DNA from 2 places in the Vibrio aquimaris genome. Region 1 is predicted to be linked to the other one. Evidence: riboswitches for the same ligand, from Rfam matches in the RefSeq annotation. Region 1 holds a riboswitch; the other holds the start of a gene.

The links. Region 1 has a riboswitch for cyclic di-GMP ahead of FIV01_RS16535 (hypothetical protein). Riboswitches for the same ligand answer to the same signal wherever they lie in the genome.
Region 2: linked by a shared signal. The riboswitch ahead of FIV01_RS05415 (TfoX/Sxy family DNA transformation protein) and the one ahead of FIV01_RS16535 (hypothetical protein) in region 1 are both predicted to bind cyclic di-GMP.

What each region holds. Positions count from the first base shown of each region.
Region 1 covers NZ_CP045351.1:471,641-483,356, reverse strand. The annotation lists gene eutC (ethanolamine ammonia-lyase subunit EutC) at 1-780, opposite strand, end outside; gene FIV01_RS16560 (ethanolamine ammonia-lyase subunit EutB) at 773-2,185, opposite strand; gene FIV01_RS16555 (hypothetical protein) at 2,488-3,084, opposite strand; gene FIV01_RS16550 (helix-turn-helix domain-containing protein) at 3,617-4,213, shown strand; gene FIV01_RS16545 (queuosine precursor transporter) at 4,206-5,069, shown strand; gene queF (NADPH-dependent 7-cyano-7-deazaguanine reductase QueF) at 5,073-5,891, shown strand; cyclic di-GMP riboswitch class I at 6,094-6,171, shown strand; gene FIV01_RS16535 (hypothetical protein) at 6,191-6,487, shown strand; gene FIV01_RS16530 (hypothetical protein) at 6,816-7,187, shown strand; gene trhO (oxygen-dependent tRNA uridine(34) hydroxylase TrhO) at 7,456-8,436, opposite strand; gene yghU (glutathione-dependent disulfide-bond oxidoreductase) at 8,605-9,462, opposite strand; gene FIV01_RS16515 (HAD family hydrolase) at 9,608-10,258, opposite strand; gene katG (catalase/peroxidase HPI) at 10,811-11,716, opposite strand, start outside.
Region 2 covers NZ_CP045350.1:1,134,459-1,146,174, reverse strand. The annotation lists gene mukF (chromosome partition protein MukF) at 1-364, opposite strand, end outside; gene cmoM (tRNA uridine 5-oxyacetic acid(34) methyltransferase CmoM) at 357-1,151, opposite strand; gene elyC (envelope biogenesis factor ElyC) at 1,266-2,084, shown strand; gene torR (two-component system response regulator TorR) at 2,126-2,827, opposite strand; gene torD (molecular chaperone TorD) at 3,026-3,673, shown strand; gene purR (HTH-type transcriptional repressor PurR) at 3,890-4,897, shown strand; cyclic di-GMP riboswitch class I at 5,037-5,123, shown strand; gene FIV01_RS05415 (TfoX/Sxy family DNA transformation protein) at 5,314-5,907, shown strand; gene FIV01_RS05410 (TVP38/TMEM64 family protein) at 6,029-6,718, shown strand; gene FIV01_RS05405 (putative signal transducing protein) at 6,721-7,044, shown strand; gene FIV01_RS05400 (endonuclease/exonuclease/phosphatase family protein) at 7,091-8,176, opposite strand; gene FIV01_RS05395 (DUF1826 domain-containing protein) at 8,424-9,077, opposite strand; gene FIV01_RS05390 (LysR family transcriptional regulator) at 9,269-10,102, opposite strand; gene FIV01_RS05385 (alpha/beta fold hydrolase) at 10,594-11,394, opposite strand; gene glgA (glycogen synthase GlgA) at 11,491-11,716, opposite strand, start outside.

The DNA.
Region 1 (11,716 bases):
CGATACTTGTCGTTTGAACGACTCCTTTAGCAGGTAATAGGCCTTCTGGCAGGCTTCTGCATAACCGAGACCCTCTGGCCTTATATTTGAGATACAGTTACGGCTTGAATCTTGTTTTCCTCTTACAGGTTGCCAAGTAATATAAAGGCCCATGCTGTCGGGAGAAGTTAAACCGGGGCGCTCACCAATTAGAATTAAGGTAATTCTTGCCTTAAAGCACTCTCCAACATCGTCTCCACACGCAACTCGGCCTTGGCTAACAATAGTTATTGGTGCGATAGTCCAATGGTGTTCAGTGTCTGTACAAAGAAGGGAGATTAATCGATCAATCACAGGCGCCGCATGGTTTTGTATTGCGATAGATGAGAGGCCGTCAGCGATTACAATTGATAAGTCGTAGTTAGCTTTATTTGTGTCGTGGTAGGTTTGGATTTTTTCCCATGACTCTTCATCGAGTTGGCGACCTAGGTCGGGCCGCTGCAAATACATGAATCGATTAGAAACCTTACTGCTTACAACCATGGGTAAATCAGGTGTATACTGCTTAATATTTTCTTTTGTGCCAAGTTGTTGGGCCAAGTCTTCTATATTCAGTGTCCTATGCACTGCGTCTTTTGCTCGTGCGTGATCAAGCTGAAATGCGAGCATTTCGTGAGTTGGTATGCTAGTTCCTGCTCGACCCAGTGCAATCCTAGCAGAAGTAAATTGGCGCAATGATTGCCAAGGGTTGTCTGTGACTTGTAGTGGTACTTTACCTTTTTGGATAGGGCTATTAGCCATTGGTCTTATCCTTACTTAACGTAGGAATTGAGGCGGAAAAAGGCTTTGCTATACCTTGGGTTAAAACAAAGTTATCTATGTCATCAAAAATGTGCATTTTGATGAGCCATCGCTCGAATTCAGGGGAGGGCTTGAGGCCTAGAACTTTCCTCGCGTATAATGCATCATGAAAAGACGTTGTCTGGTAGTTAAGCATGATGTCGTCAGAGCCTGGTATTCCCATGATAAAAGAGCAACCCGCGACACCAAGTAATGTCAGAAGGTTATCCATATCGTTCTGATCAGCGTAGGCATGATTGGTATAGCAAACATCGCACCCCATCGGAAGACCGAGCATCTTGGCACAAAAGTGATCCTCTAAACCTGCACGTATAATTTGTTTTCCATCGAATAAGTATTCGGGGCCAATAAAGCCGACAACGGTATTCACTAAAAGCGGATCAAAATGCCTTGCAACGGCGTATGCTCTCGCTTCACAAGTTTGCTGGTCCACACCAAAGTAGGCATTAGCGGATAAAGCTGTCCCTTGACCTGTTTCAAAGTACATGCAGTTACTGCCTACTGTGCCACGGTTTAGAGAAAGAGCGGCTTCATGAGCTTCCTTAAGGATGTCAAGGTTAATTCCAAATGCTTGATTGGTGCCTTCAGTTCCACCAATAGACTGGAATACAAGATCAACCGGGGCTCCTTTCTCTATCGCTTCTATAGTGTTCGTCACATGGGTAAGCACACATGATTGAGTCGGTATTTGATAGTGTTGAATTACTTCATCCAGCATCCCTAGCAACCTGATGGTCTGTGGAACATTATCTGTCGCTGGATTGATGCCTATTACCGCGTCACCATTGCCATACATCAAGCCATCAAAAATAGTAGCAGCTATACCATCTAGAGAGTCTGTTGGGTGGTTGGGCTGTAACCGAGTTGATAGTTTGCCGGGCAAACCTATCGTGTTGCGAAAGGCCGTTTTTACATGGCACTTTCGAGAGACAGCTATAAGATCTTGATTGCGCATTATTTTACTGACTGCAGCGACCATTTCTGGTGTTAATCCGAGACGGATTTTATAGAGTGTATCGCCATCGGCTTTTTCGCTTAGTAACCAGTTACGAAAATCTCCCACTGTCAAATGAGAGATGGGGTCAAAAGCTTCCATATCATGAGTATCAATAATGAGGCGTGTTACCTCATCGTCTTCATAGGGGATGACAGTTTGCTGTAGAAATGCTTTGAGTGGTAATTCTGCTAGTGTCATTTGCGCAGCAACACGCTCCGTTTCTGAGTCAGCACTCACACCCGCTAAAGTATCGCCTGACCGTTCTGGAGTGGCTTTAGCCATTAACTCAGCTAAAGAACGGAATTGGTATATCTGGTCTCCTTGCTGCCAGCGATACCTTGATGTCATTATGCTCTCCTTTTCCTCTGCGCGGTTGTGTCTTTGTACTTGATGCGAATGATTCGATCTGCTTAGTAAACAACTGGTGCAGTTAATGACCTGCTATAGGTTAGTTAGAGTTGTGATTAATTAATTATATCAATAACTTATATTGGTGTTGTGCAATGGTGGCAAGAATAAAAAAGTGGTGGTATAAAAACTGAGATAAGTCTCTTATTTTTCTTATCTCAGTTGTCATTGCATGCTGTTTGTTGCAAGAAGTGTATGATTGAATTGTCTTAGAGGGATTTATGACGGTTTATCAATTGTTCTTATTTTACGGCTAACAAATATTGGACTATCTCATTGCATCTTTTTCTGGATAGCCTAGTGCTATCGGTTAGATAGTAAGATTTTCGCTGTAATAGTTGGTCTGTAATAAGCTTTATCTCAACTGGAAGGTGTTGCGTTGTTCTAAAGTAGAGGGCATCTATAATCGCAGGTGTAGCATCAAAGTCCCTCAAGCAGTAGATCATTTTCTGATTGATGTCACTGCATTTTAAAAGCTGATTTTGCAGCTGTGTTTCAACTTTGTGGTCAAAACTTGAGACTGGCAAGTCAAACAAACGAGCAAGCCACTGTTTATTCACCGTCCCTTTGCTAGATGAAGATACATTTATATTAAGCCCTTGATGCCATGAGTGTAATACTTGATTTAACATGTAGTGCTTAACCCATATTTCACATTCCTCGGGGGATAGTTGGCGGATAAATTGCCACACAAAAGCTTTAATAACCCGCGGAGCTTTTTTGGTGTGCCAAATCTTTTCACTAAGGTATTGAGCACCATGCTGAATGATCAAGGTGTTATTGGGGGAGGGCCTTGATAACCAAGAACCGGGCCTTTGATAAGATTTTCTAGTATTCATGACAACTTTTATTGACTTGTCTAATGAAAGCGAAAAGTGAGAATGTCGCTCTAAAGAGTTGGACATTGCAGTAATTGAGATAATCTGCATCTTTGTATTATTTTGACATAGAGATGGCATCAGTAAAGCATGTAAAACATAGCTTTGGTAAATGAAAAGTCCTGAAGTATTGAAGAAATTTACGTTCAGTAAAAATATGTTATAAATGCAATTTTTATGTATGCGAGTGTTCGATAATTGAGCAAGCAGGCTAAATTATGGAGATCTATAAATTGATATGATTATTTTTCTACAGTCAGTGGGAAAAAAAAGATAACTTCATCATAATTTATGTTTTTTCTTGAAAATAAGTCGCTATTTTGAAACAAAGCTTATTTTCTGGTCATGATTTTTTGGGAGAAAGTTCCATAGTTTGATATGTGTAATGTATTTATGTGTGTATAGCAATACTACTTTCCATATGTTCCTGATATCATAAATGAAATGAAATGAAAGTGGGTTATGTTTTCCCAAGCTTTAATCAGGTTGTCATATGAAAAGCAATAGTGAGCAATTGGCTATATTAAGAGATAATATTCAGTTTGGATTACACCAAGGGAAAGAAACTAAAGCATCATTAAGTAGAAAAACGGGCATTACTCGCTCTACAATATATAAAATCTTGGATGGTAAAGTTGAACGTGTGCAAGCAGCTACAGTAGAAAAAATTGCAGATTTTTTTGGAACTACTTGCTACGTTATTCAGAATGAATCTCTTGAATCGCATTATATTGGCTCACCTCTAACGTCTATCGATGGAAATAAAAACCCTATCGCCGTTCCTATTTTGACAGAGCATGAGTTTGTACTGAAAGGAGATCACTATATTAGTGAAATGGTGACTGATTATCCATTGACTTACCATTTCTCTCAAAGCAAGAATGTTGTAGCTATACAAATCGGCACCTCATTGTCTCATTATTATACGAGAGGAAATTTACTTATTGTTGATCGCGCAAATCGTCATGTTGAACAGTCGAATAAGCTGATTGTTCGTAATGGCTATTTATGTGCATTAGCTTCTGATGAACCATTAGAGCACAATGATTACTTTTTTGGCAGTATTCTTGAGGAGCGCTACTGTGTATAACAATAAGTACAAGTTAATCGGTTTTAGTGAAACCCCTAGTATGACTGCAAGCATTATGATAAAAGGGACGGGTAAAGTTGTTGATATACCGCCCGCAGAACTATTAAAAAGCGATGTTGCAGATGATCTTAATCGTAATGAATTAGTAGAGGTGTGTAAGAAAGCGTACTCAAAATCGAGTTTTGAAGGTGCCTACGAATTAGAAGATCGCCATGAAAACTACTGGATGAGTTATTCATTTTTGGTCCTTTGTCTCTGTTCGCTTTTTACTCTATCAAACCTTACAGGTATTAAGCCGATAGAAATTTTCAACACGGGTTTAGTTGTACCGATAGCGATTTTTCTTTATCCGATATCATTCATTTTTGTTGATATTTTGAACGAGTTCTATGGCCTGAGATTAGCAAGAAGGGCGATTATTAAATCGACAACGGTCAATGCTGTCATACTAGCATTTATTTATTTATCGACGCTTGTTCCCAGCATTGAGCCGTGGAAAGTGATGGATGAACAATACTTAACATTGGTTGCTAGTATGATGTCCGTATTTGTTGCTTCACTTAGCTCATACTTTATTTCTGAAAATGTTAACGCTTACATTTTGAACAAAATTAAGCGGATAACAAATTCTCGTTGGTTAGCCATTCGAGTTATTACCAGTACGAGTATCGCTTCAGTAGTAGATAGTGCTTTGTTTATTGGTATTGCCTTTTATAATGTGATACCTAATGATGTGTTATTGGTTATGTTCTTTAGCCAAGTATCCATTAAGGTTCTTTATGCGTTAGTTAGTGTTGGGCCAATTTATTATGCCAGAAAGCTGTTTTCTCGGTTAATCAATGTCAAGGAGTCATAATCAATGGCAATCTATAATAAGAATCTAGGTAAAAAGACAGAGTATGTTTCTCAATATAAACCAGAACTGCTCGATCCAATTCCGAGAGTAAGAGGGCGGGCCGAGATCAAAGAGCGTATACAAGCAACTCATACTGGTTTCGATTTATGGACAGCTTTTGAGATTTCTTGGCTCAATAATAAAGGGAAACCAGTGGTTGCAATTGGAGAGTTCGTGATTCCCCACACCTCGGATAACTTGATTGAGTCTAAGTCTTTTAAATTGTACCTAAACAGCTATAACCAAACCCGATTCGATTCCCAAAATCTTGTTATTCAACAGATGAAACAAGACCTTAGTGAAGCGGCTGGAGCTGAAGTATTAGTATCATTTGTTGCTATTGATGAACCTCAACAAACGTCAGTCGATAAAAACGTACATTGTATTGATGGCTTGGATATTACAGTAGACTCATTTGATTATAATGAGGACTCTTTGATAGGGTGCACTGAAGATCAATATGTTACAGAATCTTTGTGCTCTCACCTTCTCAAGTCTAACTGCTTGGTCACCAACCAACCTGATTGGGGAAGTGTTTATATCCGTTATACAGGAGCCAAAATCGATCATGAGGCCTTATTGCGGTATTTAATATCATTCCGTGAACACAATGAATTTCATGAACAATGTGTAGAGCGCATCTACTCTGATATTAAACGCTGCTGCAAGCCGGAAAAACTGACCGTTTTCGCAAGGTATACAAGGCGGGGCGGTCTTGATATCAATCCTTACCGGAGTGATTTTGAAAGTGAGATCTGTTCAGCAAGAAACCCGAGACAATAAGCCGATTAATATAGTTTTATTGTCTTTACTTGGAAGTCAACCCTATTGACTTCCACGATACTTACAGAGTGAAGTATCGCTGTCACCGCATACGTTACTCTGTCTCAAGTAACTCAGAAATAAAAGCGAAGGCTCAGACTGGAGGACAGGCTTAAGCCAGCTCTTTTTCCGTTTATATCTGATGTTGCCTATACTTAACACAGGACAAACTGGGCAAACCTGTCGTGAGGCGGGGACGCAAAGTGACAGCACAGCTTAAGCTGTGGGCTGCATTGCATTAGCTTTAGGGGAACCTGACTATGCTTACACTACCCACTTCATTAACTAACCAATTCAAACAGTGCATCCTAACGACTCGTATCTTGAAGAAAGAGTCCGTGCCGTTTCATCAATTAATAAATGGTCTAAACGGTTATTCGGGCCTTCTAGCGATGACTAACGAACATCTTTTATGCTGCTGTGACAAAGCGACACTAAATGAGTTTCGTGAAACGGGTGTTCTATTTAGCGGACATTTGTTCAAACTCAATGAGCTTGACGCTCTTACTATTACTGAAGCTCCAGTGTTTGCTAATGCAACTAAAAGCATCAAATAGGGTATTTTATGAACTTCCTACCACTTTTAAACTTTTAGCTTCTTTGAGCTGAATTAGGGTGGTAGAGAAGGCGTAGCGAAATAGAGTATGTACTCTGAATATTTTGGGGTGAATTTTGAATTTATCACATAACAATCTGATTTATATGGATTAAAATATGAAAATTGATGAAATTATGTGATGCAATTAGGCATGATTTGGACTAGTCCAACAGAGTGACTGATACGTCAACACAGAAGCAATAAGAAAAACTTCACATGTATTCATGCCACAAGACTGCATCAAACGTTTATATTGGAGGAGTCTAATTCAGCTAGGAAAAATAAATATGATAACAATAGAGCGCAATGAGTCCCTGTTTCAGAACATGGTAAGCCACACTGATAAAGATGACTCGACAGTCGGTGTGACTATATTTATGGGCGAGAAAATTTTAACTGGAGAACTCATATCCGAACGCCGATACTTTGAGCTAGTTAATGAATACCTACATGATAGTACAGAAAATCTTGCTTTTGATTGCCAACTGGCTTTGAATTCAAGCAATTCCTGTGACAGCCAGTACTTCCATCTAAAGAATGCAATTTACATCGATTCAAATGGGCGTTCTATGCCTGCGGAGGGATGCCTTCTTCGAGGAAGAGTGTCAGGTGTTCAGGCTGTATCTATTGGTTCATGGTTATTGCCCAAGGGGCAATAGGAATATTGGAGTCATTGAGTCTCAGAGTTGTCTCATTACTAAATTCAAGCAGTCGTAATCTTTTTGGTGTTCAGTGCCATTAAAAACTATTATAAAAACCGACTATTGAATGTGATATTCTCAATCCCAAGAAACTACCTTAATTTAGGGCTTAAACCTGTGTGACTAATGGAAGTTCGATGGTTTGAGTAATAAATTGAAATAGGCAAGTAGCCTTCAAAAAGAAGGCTACTTTCGTGTATAAAAGCTGTCTGCAGTAGATCAGGAATCACTTAGTTTTTCTTTGTTGTTCCTTGCGTGCAATCTTCTCTTGTCTGCGCTTCATTATGATTTGATCGGCATCCCCACCAACGTGCGATTCACCACGCGTATTGGCTAACTGAACTTGTTTTTCACGCTCACGGAATCGTGCTTTTTGTTCGTCTGTATGTATATCCACACATTTAGGGCAGCTTACCCCTTTTTCATACGATGGTGACGCCATATCATGTTGAGTTATGGGTAGACGACAAGCATTACACATTTCGTAACCGCTTTTTTCTAACTCATGATTGACAGCAACACGGCCATCAAAAACGTAGCAATCACCTTGCCACATACTTTCCTCAACTGGGACCTCTTCTAAGTACTTTAGAATGCCCCCTTCGAGATGATAAACCTCTTCAAATCCTTGCTCTTTCATATAGGCCGTCGATTTCTCACAGCGAATGCCTCCTGTACAGAACATGGCGACTTTTTTGTGTTTTGATGGATCCATATTGGCCGCAACATAATCGGGGAATTCACGGAACGTGTCGGTGTTAGGATTAACCGCATTTTCAAACGTACCAATTTCTATTTCGTAGTTATTACGAGTGTCGACAACAAAGACTTCTGGATCTGATATTAACTTATTCCATTCAGTGGGTTTGACATAAGTTCCGACTACATGGCGAGGATCTATACCTTCAACACCAAGGGTGACAATTTCTTTCTTCAACTTGACTTTGGTACGATGAAAAGGCTGATGCTGGTCGTAAGATTCTTTGTAGACGATATCAGCCAGACGTGAGTCTCGCTTAAACCAAGCCAAAAGCGCATCAATACCGTCTCGATCTGAAGCGACTGTGCCATTAATCCCCTCGTTGGCAAGTAATAAGGTACCTCTGACGTTATGCTTTTCCATCAGCAGCTTTAGCGGTTCTTGGAGGTCTTTAAAATCTTCCAAGCGCACAAACTTATACAGTGCGCATACTACGTAGTTAGTCATGGTTTTCCCCATTTAGCGAGCTGGATCGTAAGTCCAGAGCCGTTGTTTAAATCTAATGAAGTATATCGAAGTGTTTGCTAAATAAATACGTATATTTATTAAGGGAAAAGAGGATTTGGGGATATAAAGGCAACCTGCCATACATTCCATATGACAGGTTTACAAAAACTATGGTCTCAGATTCAATACCTTATCAATGTCTTTAGCAGAGTGCCGCTCTGGAATCTGTTCCCAGTTTTCCCCCCAAGTACGGTTCACAATACGTCCTCGTTGAACTGCAGGACGACTCTCAATCTTTTCAGCCCAGCCCTTAAGGTGTTTGTAGCTACTTACATCCAAGAATTCAGCAGCGTCGTATAGTTTGCCTAGTACAAGGTTCCCGTACCAAGGCCAAATTGCTATGTCGGCTATGCTGTAGCTATCGCCAGCAATAAAATCATGCTTTGCAAGCTGTTTATCCAATACGTCGAGTTGGCGTTTTGCTTCCATAGAAAAGCGATTGATGGGATATTCGAATTTTTCTGGTGCATAGGAGTAGAAGTGTCCAAAGCCACCCCCAAGATAAGGCGCAGAGCCTTGAAGCCAAAACAGCCAGTTCATTACTTGAGTTTTTGCTTCGATTTGTTTAGGCAGAAAATGGTCAAACTTCTCCGCGAGATAGAGAAGAATATTTCCAGATTCGAAAACATTGATTTGGTTTTCATTTGAGTAATCAATTAGTGCAGGGATTTTTGAGTTAGGGTTAATGTCAACGAAGCCTGAGCCAAACTGGTCTCCCTCAGCAATTCTTATTAAATGAGCATCATATTCAGCGTCTTTTATGCCAATTGCGAGCAATTCTTCTAGCATAATCGTTACTTTTTGACCGTTTGGTGTTCCCATCGAATACAACTGCAGTGGGTGCTTGCCTTTAGGTAAGGTTTGTTGATGGCGGGAACCAGAATCAGGACGGTTTATACTTGACCATTGGCCGCCATCGCTATTTTCCATCTTCCATACGGCAGGTGGTACATATTTATCAGTCATTGTCATTCCTTGTGTAATATGATTATGCCAGTAATAGAAGAAGTTGGGGCTAATGGTCTGAATCCAAGTCCTCAGTGGAAATTTGTTATATCTATGAGTTATTGGTCTAAATATTTTAGGTATAAAGAACCCTATCTTCGTCCGCTTATCTATTTGACTCTAGATAATCCATGACATCTAGTAGTGATGGAAAAATACTATGTCCGAATGACCTAACTTCATCACAAGGCTTTACTAGGTCAGGGATCTGAAATGTGATCATTTGGGCTGTGACAGCACTGCGGACACCATTATTGGAGTCTTCAAATGCTAGACAATGTTGACTTTTAACCCCTAATCTTTCAGCGGCTAGCAGGTATATTTCTGGATCTGGTTTCCCTTTCGAGACCTCACAGCCACAAGTCAAACAATTGAAGAACTTGTCTAAGCCCGACAATTTAAGCTTGATTTCAGCTACATCCCGCTGTGTGGAGGTTGCGACAGAAGTTGGGATACCATTTTCTGTTAGCCATGCCAATAGCTCCACAACCCCTTTTTTAATCGGTATGGGTTGATGTTTGACAATCGCATCATAGTTGCGTCGCCATTCGTTATGGAGCCTATCTAGATCATCTCCGTAAGCTTGGCGAAGAATTTTTTCTATACCTACTGAATTTCTTCCGATAATAGATAGATAAATATCTTCATAAAAAGGTAGGTTGACCGTCGAGCATGCCTGTTTAAAAACGTGCATACTTACTTTTTCGGTGTCGAGTAGTAGTCCATCCATATCAAAGATGGCCGCTTGGAATTTCATTGATAAATCTTAATCAATTCGTTTGGTGGTTGATATTTTTACATACTACACAATATGAGTAGATTCATCGTCGATAATATGCATTATTTGAAACATCGAACTTTAGTGAACTCCTTTTTTGCAAGAGCAGAATCGATGGTGTTTACGTCATGTAGGTCTGATTAGAATGGGGCGTGTTGTTAGGCCGTACTTTTCACCTTAACATGGTGTATGGCTTAATGTTGGGTCTGTAGATGTAAAGGTGGGTAGTGTTGATTTTTGATTGGTTTGGGTATGCGTTGAATAATGTTGCTACTCAACGCCCCCTTTGTATGCTCGGTTAGTAAAATATAAACAACTCTTGTGTGTCAAACAGCCTAAAAAACTCGAATCCTTTCATCTTCAACTCTCCTTAATTAGCCAACTATGATGGACAGATTACTTGTATGAATTAAGTTTCTTAATGAGTACTACTTAACTAAACCTAGCCTATATTTGTGAAGCTGCCATAAAGTCAGGCCATTTAATCAAAGATACCCATGATCCTAGAGATGACCATGGGTAGTATTTTTTTTACTGAATAAGATCGAAACGGTCTGCATTCATGACTTTTGTCCAAGCTTTAACAAAGTCGTGAACAAACTTTTCTTTGTTATCATCTTGTGCGTACACCTCAGCATAGGCTCTTAATATTGAATTGGAGCCAAATACTAGATCGACTCTGGTTGCTGGCCATTTCTCATTACCACTGTTGCGGTCGACAATTGAATATGAATTGCGCCCAGTTGGCACCCATGAGTAGCGCATATCAGTTAAGTTAATGAAAAAGTCATTACTCAACACGCCAACCTTATCAGTAAACACGCCATATTGTGTGTTTGAATGGTTTGTTCCTAGTACGCGCATCCCTCCGATTAGCACCGTCATTTCAGGAGCCGTTAATCCCAATAATTGAGCGTGATTTAACATTAGCTCTTCAGGTCCCACAGCGTAGTGCTGTTTTTGCCAGTTACGAAATCCGTCTGCAATAGGTTCTAAAACACTAAAGGACTCAACATCAGTCTGTGCTAGCGTTGCATCGCCGCGACCAGGGGAAAAGGGTACAGTGATGTTTACACCGGCAGCTTTGGCCGCCTGCTCAATACCCACATTTCCGGCTAATACAATCGCATCGGCAACACTCATTTTGAATTCACTTGCGATAGTTTCTAGTACGCTCAGTACGTTAGATAACCTTTCTGGCTCGTTGCCTTGCCATTGATTTAGTGGAGCTAAGCGTATGCGAGCGCCATTTGCTCCACCGCGCTTATCGGAATTGCGGAAAGTACGCGCACTATCCCAAGCAGTAGCCACCATATCGCCGATGCTTAGGCCGCTATTGGCTATCTTGACTTTTACTGCAGCTACATCATAGTTTGTACTGCCTTTCGGTATCGGGTCTTGCCAGAGCAAATCTTCACTGGGGACATCTGGGCCAAA
Region 2 (11,716 bases), on a different replicon from region 1:
GAAGATAGTAGTCTGTCACTCCAACCGCCAACGGTGAGAGTCGATAAATACTTGCACCATCGTTAATTTCACTAGTAAAACGACTTATTAACCTCTGCTTTACCATGTCATTAATCGCATTGTTGGCTCTAAATGCTGTCGCCTCACCTGTGGATTCAAACAAACGAGTGACAATGGCAAAAGCATCATGCAATTCGCCTTCACCCAACTCTTCGTCAAATCTTTCATTACTTAACACAGCGATTGCAATCAGGAAAGCTAAACGCTCGGTCGTCAAGTTTAATGAAAAGTCGTGCTGCTTTACCCACCCGACCAGTTCATCAATTGGCTGTTCAGCAGCAGTATTGGCAAGTATCTCACCCATTATCATTCCTGTTCTTTTTTGCCCATACGTGTATGTAGCGACCCATTGATAGATAAGGTTCCTGACGACATAACTTTCTTTCAAGCGCCACTACGTCTTGCGGTTGGAAATCACCCATGTATTCCCTATTTCCAATATAATCACTAAAACATCGGATACCGGCTTTACCACAAATCTCAAAACCAGACGCCTCTATCCATCGATACACTTCCTCTGGTTTGAGTCCTCTCTGTGGCTGCAATTTAAACCTCTTTCTATGCGGCATACCATCCAATATATGTGGGATATTGCCGCACACAACATTCTTATAAACCAACCCGTGATGGTTATAGAACATGATGGATGCAGCTCCACCAGGTTTTACTTTATTCAGCAAGTATTGTAGAGCTGCTTGTGGATCGACTAACCATTCCATCACAGCATGGAACATCAATACATCAACAGATTCTTGGAGATGCTTTCCTATGCTCTGCACGGGGGAATGAACCAAACGATACTGCTTAAGCAATCCTTTTTTTTCAATCTCTTGACGAGCTAATTGCAACATTTCCGAAGATATATCACACAAAGTAATTCGATGTCCGAGTTTAGCTAGCTTTTGAGAAATTTGCGCTAATCCTCCACCAGCATCGAGCACAGAGAGACTTTTCCTGCTACCATTAATGGCGGAAAGTAATTGTTCAAGTTCTTCCCAAACAATCACTTGGCGTATTTCACCTTTATCGGACCCGTAGATATTTTTTGCAAACTTGTGCGCGATGTCGTCGAAATTGCGATCTTCAGTCACGGTAGGTTAAGTTATTATGTCTTGTCATTCTGCTATTTTGTCACATAGAAAGCAGATATAAAGAAAGATTCTCTTAAATTGAAACCAATTGGTGTTTTTTCGGACTATTTAAGTATGTTTGAGCTTAAAAAAGTGGTGTCATCACTGTTAATGCCTTTACCACTCATGCTGATGATCGGGATTATCGGCCTAACACTCATTATGTTTACTCGAAAGCAAAAAACGGGGTGTTTTGTCGTTCTCTTTTCCTTTATCGGTATTTTTCTGATCTCTTTTCAGCCTATTGCATCAAGGCTTCTTCTCCCTCTCGAACGTCAATACACCGCATTCTTTCCAGTAGATGGCACCATAGATTACGTTATGGTTCTTGGTAGTGGGCATGTGGTAGACGATAAGATTCCCCCGACTTCCGAACTCAGCCGAACCGGCCTAATGCGACTTTCCGAAGGGATAAGAGTGATGAGAATGTATCCCGGTTCAAAATTAATTTTATCTGGGTATGCTGGGGGATCTGATGTCAGCAACGCTAGGATGATGGCAAAAGTAGCGCTAGCCTTAGGCGTTGCCAAATCCGATATTATTCTGTTGGAAACTGCGAGAGATACTTGGGAAGAGGCTCGGCAAGCTGCAGCATTTGTCAAACGTAAAAAGCTCGTTGTTGTGACATCAGCGAGTCATATGAAAAGAGCACTAAATGAGTTTTACTCTGCAGGATTAAAGCCCTATCCAGCACCAACTAACTATCTAGCTCAACGCAATGTAGAACAAGTCTGGGACAAATATTCGCCCAAAGCAGTGTACCTCGAACAAACTGAAATTTACTGGCATGAAACGCTTGGATTGATATGGCAAACTCTGCGCAACTGGGCTTCAAACAATGATCACAAGGCAGGAATAGCCTCTGATAACCCTGTACCTGATGGCGACGCCTAACATTCTATGTATACCGAGCATGTCTCGGTATACTCTTTATTTTATTCTCCTGCGAACATATAACCTTCGCCATGCACTGTAACAAATAGCTGAGGGTTTTTAGGATCACACTCCATTTTGGCTCTCATCCGTCTAATGAGAACGTCTATCGTACGGTCATTAGGTGCTTCAACTCTGTGGCTGATCATATTAAGAATTCTCTCACGACTTAGTACCTGATTGGGATAAGAAGATAGCGCCACCAACAGCTCATACTCTGCCTTAGTCAGTTTCACAGGCTTACCTTCTTTTGTTAGAGAGCGCCTTGGTATATCGAATGTCCAGTGCGCAAAGCGAACTAACTTATGAGCGCTTGCAGCCGATTTTGCTTGGCGAACAGAGCCTATGCGCCAGAGTAAATTTTTGACTCGAACCACTAACTCTCTCAATTCAAAGGGTTTGGTCACATAGTCATCAGCTCCCATTTCCAGGCCAACGATCTTATCTATGTGACCAGTACGCCCAGTCACTAAAATGATCCCTATATCTGACTGGCTTCTAAGTTCACGAGTCAACAAAAGTCCATCTTCACCTGGCAGATTAATATCCAGTAGCACCAAGTCAATACTGCAACTTTTGATTAATTCGCGCATTTCTTCACCATTTTCAGCTTCAAATACTTGATAACCCTCATGCTGAAAATAGCCAACCAATTTACTTCGAGTCACTGCGTCATCTTCGACAATTAATACGTGATAACCCATCTCCACCACTACATACACCTAACCTATTGACTCGTATTCTATTCATAAGCTGTCATAATTCTAGTATTTGTGTCGGTTATAAGTGCATACGCACTCTTTTTTTGATTTGAAACAACCTAAACTACACCGAACTGATATTTTATGGATAACACAAGTTTTATCCCAGATAGCTTACATAAGTGTGGAGAATATTATCTAATGGACGACCTCAAATCCTTAAATGAGAAGCGCGCCGAAATCTATTGGTGGTTATCAAGTTTATTCGCCAAAGAACTTTCTGCTGAGATACTTGAAGAGTACCATTCGCCCCAAATTCGCTCCTTCCTAACAGCACTTGGGCAGAATGAGCAATTAAGGCCATGTACAGACAAACTAATAAATGCGCTTAATCGTATGCTCGACAGAAACAATGCCCAACTCGAACTAGCGGCTGACTTTTGTAATCTGTTTCTTAAATCCGATAAAGATTCTGCCCTACCCTACGCTTCTATCTATATTGGCGATTCAGGACTGCTCAATGACGTACCTGCCACAGAAATGGAAAACTTAATGTACCAATATCAAATAGAGGTGAATAAAAACCTTAATGAGCCGGCTGATCACATTGCTGTAGAATTAGACTTTCTCGGTCATCTAATCATTTGCTCCAACAAGCTAATGCAACCGGAGGCGATGGAAACTTCGATGCAGAAACAAGCACAATTTATTGAAACCCACCTTCTCTCTTGGATCCCCTCATTTGTAAATAAGTGTCTGAAACTGGATAACTTCGGCTTTTATGCATCAGTGACAGAAGTCACACTTGCGTTTATCAAACAGGATTACTCATATCTAAAAGGTGAGTAATTAGACACAAATATGTGATGGAAAGCCTACTAGGATTTAGGTTTTTGTTTGCCCTTACAGTGTTTGCGATATAAAATCGAGAACGAAAACGATAAAAACTGACAGAACTAGATATAAACCGCTAAATAGGGCGGTTTTTGTGTTTCTGATACTTACTGCCCACTTACACAAATTTTTGATGCAAGTTCACGGCAGTCATCGACAGGACAGAACCTTATGGCCACTATCAAAGACGTAGCACGCTTAGCCGGCGTGTCTACAACGACAGTTTCTCATGTAATAAATAAAACGCGCTTTGTTGCAGAAGCGACACAAGAAAAAGTGATGGAGGCAGTGACTGAATTAAACTACGCTCCAAGCGCTGTAGCGAGAAGCCTAAAGTGCAACAGTACCCGTACTATAGGTATGCTTGTCACTCAATCTACTAATCTTTTCTTTTCTGAAGTCATCGATGGTGTAGAGAGCTATTGTTACCGCCAAGGCTATACTCTCATACTGTGTAACACTGGTGGCATATATGAGAAACAACGCGATTATATACGTATGCTAGCCGAAAAACGTGTTGATGGCATTCTGGTAATGTGTTCCGACCTAACCGAAGAGCTTAGTGATATGCTTGACCGCCAGAAGGATATCCCTAAAGTCATCATGGACTGGGGCCCAGAAAGCTCTCAAGCCGATAAAATAATCGATAACTCCGAAGAAGGCGGCTATCTAGCAACAAAATTCCTGATCGATCACGGTCATAAAGATATCGCATGTCTTAGTGGACACTTTGAGAAAGCAGCGTGCCAAGAACGTATCCAAGGGTTTCGCAGAGCAATGAGTGAAGCTAACATAAAAATTAACGAAGACTGGATTCTCGAAGGCAACTTCGAATGCGACACTGCTGTGCTAGCCGCAGATCAAATTGTCGCAATGGATAACAAACCAACGGCTGTCTTTTGTTTCAATGATACTATGGCTCTTGGTCTAATGAGCAGGCTGCAGCAAAAAGGAATTCAAATACCTGAACAGATTTCAGTTATTGGCTATGACAATATAGAGCTCGCTGAATACTTCTCTCCACCACTTACTACTGTGCATCAACCTAAACGTCGCGTAGGTAAAAATGCGTTTGAAATCCTTTTGGAACGTATCAAAGATAAAGAGCATGAAAAGCGTGTTTTCGAAATGCACCCAGAGATTGTGGTTCGTGATACGGTTTACAATCTAAGTGAATGAATACAAATCGGCTGATAAGTTAAACTATTAGCCGAATCTATCATTTTGACACAAAATATCTGGATCGGCATCACACTTATACAATCATGATGTGATACTTACCTCAAATCTTATTTATTCTTAAATTGTTCGACTAATGCCACGAACAGGGCAAACCATCTCGAAAGAGTGGGACGCAAAGCTTCCGGCCTGACTCAGGGAACTGAAAGGTAGCGGAGTTGCCGATGGGCAATAATGCAAGCTATCATACCGTTTAAAACAATACATGGACTGGTGATTTGATGTTTCGGTAGCCATATGTGTTTGTTCTAAAAAATGTATGACTTCTTTATCAACATTTTACCTGCATTATTTTGCTAATCTCTCGGACCTGACTTTGGTGGCGTATAATAAAATATACACCGAGATAAAACAGCATGGATAAACCAATACTTAAAGAATCGATGCGACTTTTTGATCAGCTTGGTCAGATAAAATCGCGCTCAATGTTCGGCGGATTCGGCATCTTCGCAGACGACATAATGTTCGCATTAGTCGTTAACGATAAGCTGCACATCCGCGCCGATGACAAACTCGCCAATCAATTTAAAACTGAGGGTTTAACACCGTACGTATATAAAAAACGTGGGTTCCCCGTCGTTACAAAATACTTTGCGTTAACTGATAATATTGCATCTTGTGAAGAGCGAGCGCTTTCTTTAGCCTATCGCTCTCTGGAAGTAGCCAAGAAAGAAAAGACGACACAAGCTAAAGCTAGGCCGACTCGACTTAAAGATTTACCTAACCTTCGACTGGCAACAGAACGTATGTTAAAGAAAGCCGGAATCGATAGCGTCGAGAATTTAGAACAAATAGGGTCAGTAAAGGCGTTTAAGGCGATTCAAGCAACACACTCTGCGGAGGTGTCAATTGAGTTGCTCTGGGCTTTAGAAGGCGCTATAAAAGGTAAACATTGGTCAGTGATTCCTACTACTCGCAGAGCGGAGTTAGAAAGCCTTCTTAATAGCTAATCACAACATACTTTGAAACTAAGTCAGCCAGCTAGGTTGGCTTTTTTTTTCTGTTTGAAATTTTACTTCTCTTCAACTGTTCTTATTTTCATATCCCTTTACTCATATTTAGGAAGTCTCTATGAATAAAAAGCTCGTGTTAGGAATTCTGCTCGTCGGATTGATTGTGTTTCTTGGCATTAACTTTGGTCAATATCTCACTTTAGAAAATGCTAAAGCTCAACAAGCCTCGCTATCTGAGTTTATAAATAACAACTTTGCACTAGCCGCTATAAGTTATTTTCTAGCTTATGTCGCCATTACTGCTTTCTCCATTCCAGGCGCTGCCGTGGTGACGCTTCTAGGTGCGGCTTTATTCGGCTTTTGGGCCAGTCTTTTACTTGTCTCTTTTGCAAGCACCATAGGTGCGACTCTCGCCTTTCTCAGCAGTCGTTTTTTACTTCGAGATTGGGTGCAAACCAAGTTTGGCGACAAATTAAAAGCAATCAATGACGGAGTGGCCAGAGATGGGGCATTCTATTTATTTTCGCTTCGCCTAATACCTGTGTTTCCTTTCTTCCTAATAAACCTTTTAATGGGGCTAACACCAATATCTACTGCTCGTTTTTACCTAGTAAGCCAATTGGGAATGCTACCGGGTACAGCGGTTTATCTCAACGCAGGCACACAATTAGCACAAATAGAAAGCCTATCGGGTATCGTATCTGCTCCTGTATTACTATCATTTGCTTTACTTGGGCTATTCCCAGTAGTCACTAAATGGGTGATGGGAAAATTCAAAGGAGCCACACAAACTCAAAATGAGAGTTAATTTTGAAAATTTTCTCAACCGCTAATGTAATAGAAGTTCATATAGTCTGTGAACTTCTAAAATCACAGCGAATACATTGCCAAGTCAGAGGAGATGGAATCGTAGGGCTACAAGGAGAACTTCCTTTCGATGATAGTACCTCACCCTGTGTATGGCTTTTGGATATCAGTCAACATGAACAAGCGCTGTCAATAATAGAAGAGTATGAACAAAAAACACCACCAGATTTAAAATGGCAGTGCACCCAATGTGGAGAGCTCAATGAGCAGCAATTTGGGCTGTGTTGGAAATGTAGCGAGATCAATAGAGACGAATCTGATCTCTAAGAATAAAGCGCCCTCAAGGCGCTTTATACGTTTTCGCTTCAATCTATTAGGACGCACCTATCTTCTCTATTGCGAACTTCGCACTAACTGAGCGATGGTCACTGCCAAATGATGGCCCAACAATCGAGTTACCCTCAGGTACGATTATACTTCTCTTTAGTGTCTCATCTTTAATCTTGCCTTTTGGCGTAAGAATGACAACGCCATCAAGGTACCCGGTTTGCATTTCACCATTTTTCTGTCTTTTGGAACCTTGCTTGGCTTCAGCATTTAAGCCTGCTTCCCACTTATATGTATTCTCCTGTGGGGATATCATTGGCAAGGTGATTTCATATTGAAGGGGAACTCCCAGCTCAGATCTAAAGCTTTCTTTATCTTGTAATGCTCTAACTATTCGCCCATCAACTTTTCTATTTCGAGTATTAAAATCACCAGCGATAATAATATTATCTATATCAGCATGTTTGTTATTAATTTTGCATAACAAATCATTTATTTCTTTTTTTCTTTCATCTTGATCTCTTGAATCAAGGTGAATATTTACCATGGCAAATTTCATGCTGTCAATGCTTTGTATAGTGATAGTTCCACCTTTATTTGGATTATTAAGCACGTCTCTATAAGTGAACTTATCAATTATAATGGGTGCAGCTATCCCTTTTTTAACCAGTGTAATCTGAGCGGTTGACGCTGGATTGGTGAACAAGGAAAACAGTTCTTTAGGTTTGGTGACTGTCAGCATTTTTTGGGCGCTATTATAGACAATCACATACTTAGAGCCATTAATAGTCTCTCTCATTACTCCTGAGAGGTTCTTCATTTCTTCTGTAGATATAAAAACAATATCTGATGTACTAGTAAGAATCGATTCACACATTTCGCTACTCATTGTTTGGTTCGCATTATTATGAGTAAAAACTTGGATAGTATGAGCGGCCTTAGGCTTATCAAAAACACCATATTCTAAGTTGTTTAAGTGTTCTTCATTTGAATTTAATTCTTGCTCAGGCAAACAGCAGTTAAAAACTCTTTTGATATTAAAAGACGGCTGATACGAACTTTTTTCTGAGCGATTAACTCTGGCACTAGCAGAGGGTGAAAAACTTGAGTTGACTTCCATTATCATATCCATAGTTAAATCCTATCAGAGGATTATATAGACACAATAAAAATAAAACTGTGTTCATGAACCTTTATTAATTTAATTCAGGTTGAAAAAAAATAATTTTCAAACATGAAAGAATTTATTCATTGTATTTCTTTTTTGACATAAAACCTTTCCAGAGTTATCTAAGCTCACCTCAAAAAGTTGAAGTCTTTTGATAGTGTATAATGAAGGGCTTTATAAGATAATTTGCTAAAAGATAGTCACTATCTGATTAAACCATATCTAATGTCAGTAGGAGTCTAGGTTCTTGATTGAGGTTCTGAGGTGAACGATGTACCAACCCGCGACTTTCATTCCCCTCCCAGCCACTTCCCTTCAACAAAGCCACATCTCCAGTAGACAATCTGTTTATTGCCGACTGTTCACTATATAAACCAGACAAGTGATCGGGTTTCCCCAAGCTACCGGCACCCAATTTGCTGCGGTCCAAACCATCGTTTCCATGCCATTCTGTGGCAGTACCGGTATAAGTTGAAACTAAACGGCAAGGGATATGATCAACGTGAAATTTTGGACACATAGGTTCATTTATACTGGTGAGTCTTAGCCCTGCCGCACCCAAATCAAACAAACAACAGAACATATCAACGATTAACGCAATGTCTTTAGCAAGTGGCTCGGCACACTCATAGTTTGATAACTTATGCATTATCCAGTCGTCGACATTACTAGGCGTAACTGTTTGAACTAACGCCAAATTAGATTCATAAATCAACATATGCTTGATGCTATGAATCAGTTTATTAGGAAGGTCTCGTTCCCACACAGCAATGTTATGCTCATCTCGATATATTTCACTCAATACACTTGGCGATTCCGCTATAGGCATTGTTAATTCCGCTGATGTTTTCATAACCTGAAGCATGAGCTCTCCCCATTTATAAACGAACTTCCCAATTAGATGGGGTACCTAACATCAAAAAAGTTAAGTAATCACCATCAATACCGTCGCCGAATATGATATGTTATATCATAACAAAAAATCAACAACCACATTGAACAAAAGTAACTAATACTAAAAATCGACATTTTGACCTTCAGTGCCACTTACTCAGCTTATTTACATAGATGAAGTGCGCGTGTTGGAACATCAGATGAGGCAATTTTAGTTACTCCATTATCACTGCTCCATACGTACATATTGATTAGTTGAGATAGGGGTGTTTTTACATACCCTTCACTCGTTACAGACCAGTCAGGACATACGACCACAGTGCCGGGTAATTCAAGCTCGCTATTTATAAGGGTTGAAGAACTCGTAGCATGCCAATAAGTAATATTATCCAGTGGGATTTTATGATCCATGAGGACATTTCTGACATATGACTTAGTCAAAGTGCTTGAAAAAACTACCCTTGTTGGAGAACTAGAACAAGTTTTAGAACGCACAATACTATGACTAACCGTGTCCAAGTGATGCGATGTCCCTCGACCTTTAGGTAACCTTTCTGTCGTAAATATAAGGTCATATTCTTCCACTGGAGGACAGTGTTCAAGACTGAAGCTGGTAAAGGAAAGCTCTCGATAATCCAAGGCTTTAAACTCTTTCAAAATACATTCGATGACTCTAGGGCAAAATACATCTTCCACCGCAATATCAAGTCGGCGACCTAAGTTAACGCTCTTTAACTGCTCGAATAAGCTTTCATTCATGCTTAGCATCTTTTTGGCATGCTCTAAAAGAATTTTTCCGTGATGAGTCAGCTCAAAACCACCCCGTCTGTCAAAGACTTCAACACCTACTGTACTTTCAATTTTTTTTATTTGCTGAGATACCGCAGGCTGAGTCATAAATAGTGACTCAGCAGCAGCGGTTACACTACGGTATTTCGCCACTTTTATCAGTGTTAATAGGTACTTTGAATCAATAAAACACTTAGATTGATGCATAAGGTAAGTCCACCCAACTATAAATGAAGATTAAAAACACTCACTCAAAGCCAGAGCAAGTAGCAAGAAAAGCATGATGAATAAGTACAACCGCTACTTTAGTACATCAGGGTAACTAATAACCTCTAATAAACAATAAGTTAGAATTTATAGGTCATTCAGTAGAAATCATATACACATATGTTAATTTAATTACACTTCATATATAAATATCTGATATAAAAGGATTTAATTTTAGTTTTATAAAGCCAAACGAATAACATTCACACCTATTGATAAAACAAAAATTAGTATAAATGCAAGAAAATAAATATAAAAAGCTGATTATTAAGAAGAAATGGGTGGCATATCAAAGAAAATGAACTAGGTGATGAGCTTTACGAGGGCTGCGCTAGATATTAGCAGATTGATTACATCAGAAGGCAATTAGCAATCCTATAAAACGATGATCTTACTTTTAAATCATTCAATCACAGCAATGACTATACCTATCATTTATGTGAAAGTTTTTGAATAAACTCTATAGAATATTGGTTAAAAACTTCAGGCCGCTCAATATTGCATACATGGCCACAATTTGGGATCTCAAATAAAGTACTTCTGTCATGGACAGCAACCATCTCTTTGACAGGCGGCAGAAACATGTAATCCAATTCTCCCATCAAGTAGAGAGTCGGAATAGGTAACTCTTTATCTTTAAAGTAACGCATAAGAGGATTCACGTCCGTTGTTAAAATAAACCAACGTTTAAACTCCTTCTGGCAAAGCTTTTTTGCCTCTCGAATAAACAAATGACGAGATTCTTTCTGCGCTTTTTGAGGCATAACAATATAAGCGAACAGACTATACAACCATATGTATGGAACTATGTGTTTAAATAAGTTACCCAATTTAGCCAGTATCTGAGAACGAGTGTTCAGTCTGGTAACAGCACCACCTAAAACCATAGACTTAACTCTATCTGCTGACATTTCAGCTAAATTTCTTACTATGATGGTCCCGAGAGACATACCGACAAAATGTGCCGATCCTATTTTTAGATGATCTAAAACTTTTAGTATATCTGCAGTCACTGATTTAAACGTATAACGATTTGAGATCAGATCTTTGATAAGCGGACGAGACTGACCATGCCCACGGAGATCGACCAATAGCAAATTAAAGTGTTGTCGATAAGCCTTGATTTGCTTGAACCAAATAGAGGAGCTTCCTCCAGCTCCATGAACGAACACAACCCATTCATCACTTGTGGGGTGTTGGTAGGTCTTATGAAAAAGTAGCTCTTGAGTCATAGCTCAGATTAAATCCGATTATAAATTCAATTCCGTGCAATATATCACAAATGAAACCATCCATAACTCCTAAAAAATCAATTAATATGTCAGATATCAGGCTGTGCACATAGCTAAGCCATACGACTCATTCACTATACTTTTATATAAGCTCAAATAATGATCAGCGGCAATACTCCAGCTGAAATTTTGCTTCATTGCATTAAGCTGAACACGGTTAAATTCGTCACGCTGCTGCTCATAGAGCAATAAGGATTCTTGCAGTGTTAACAACAAGTCACGCGATGTAGGCTGATGAAAAATAAAACCAGTCGCAATCTTA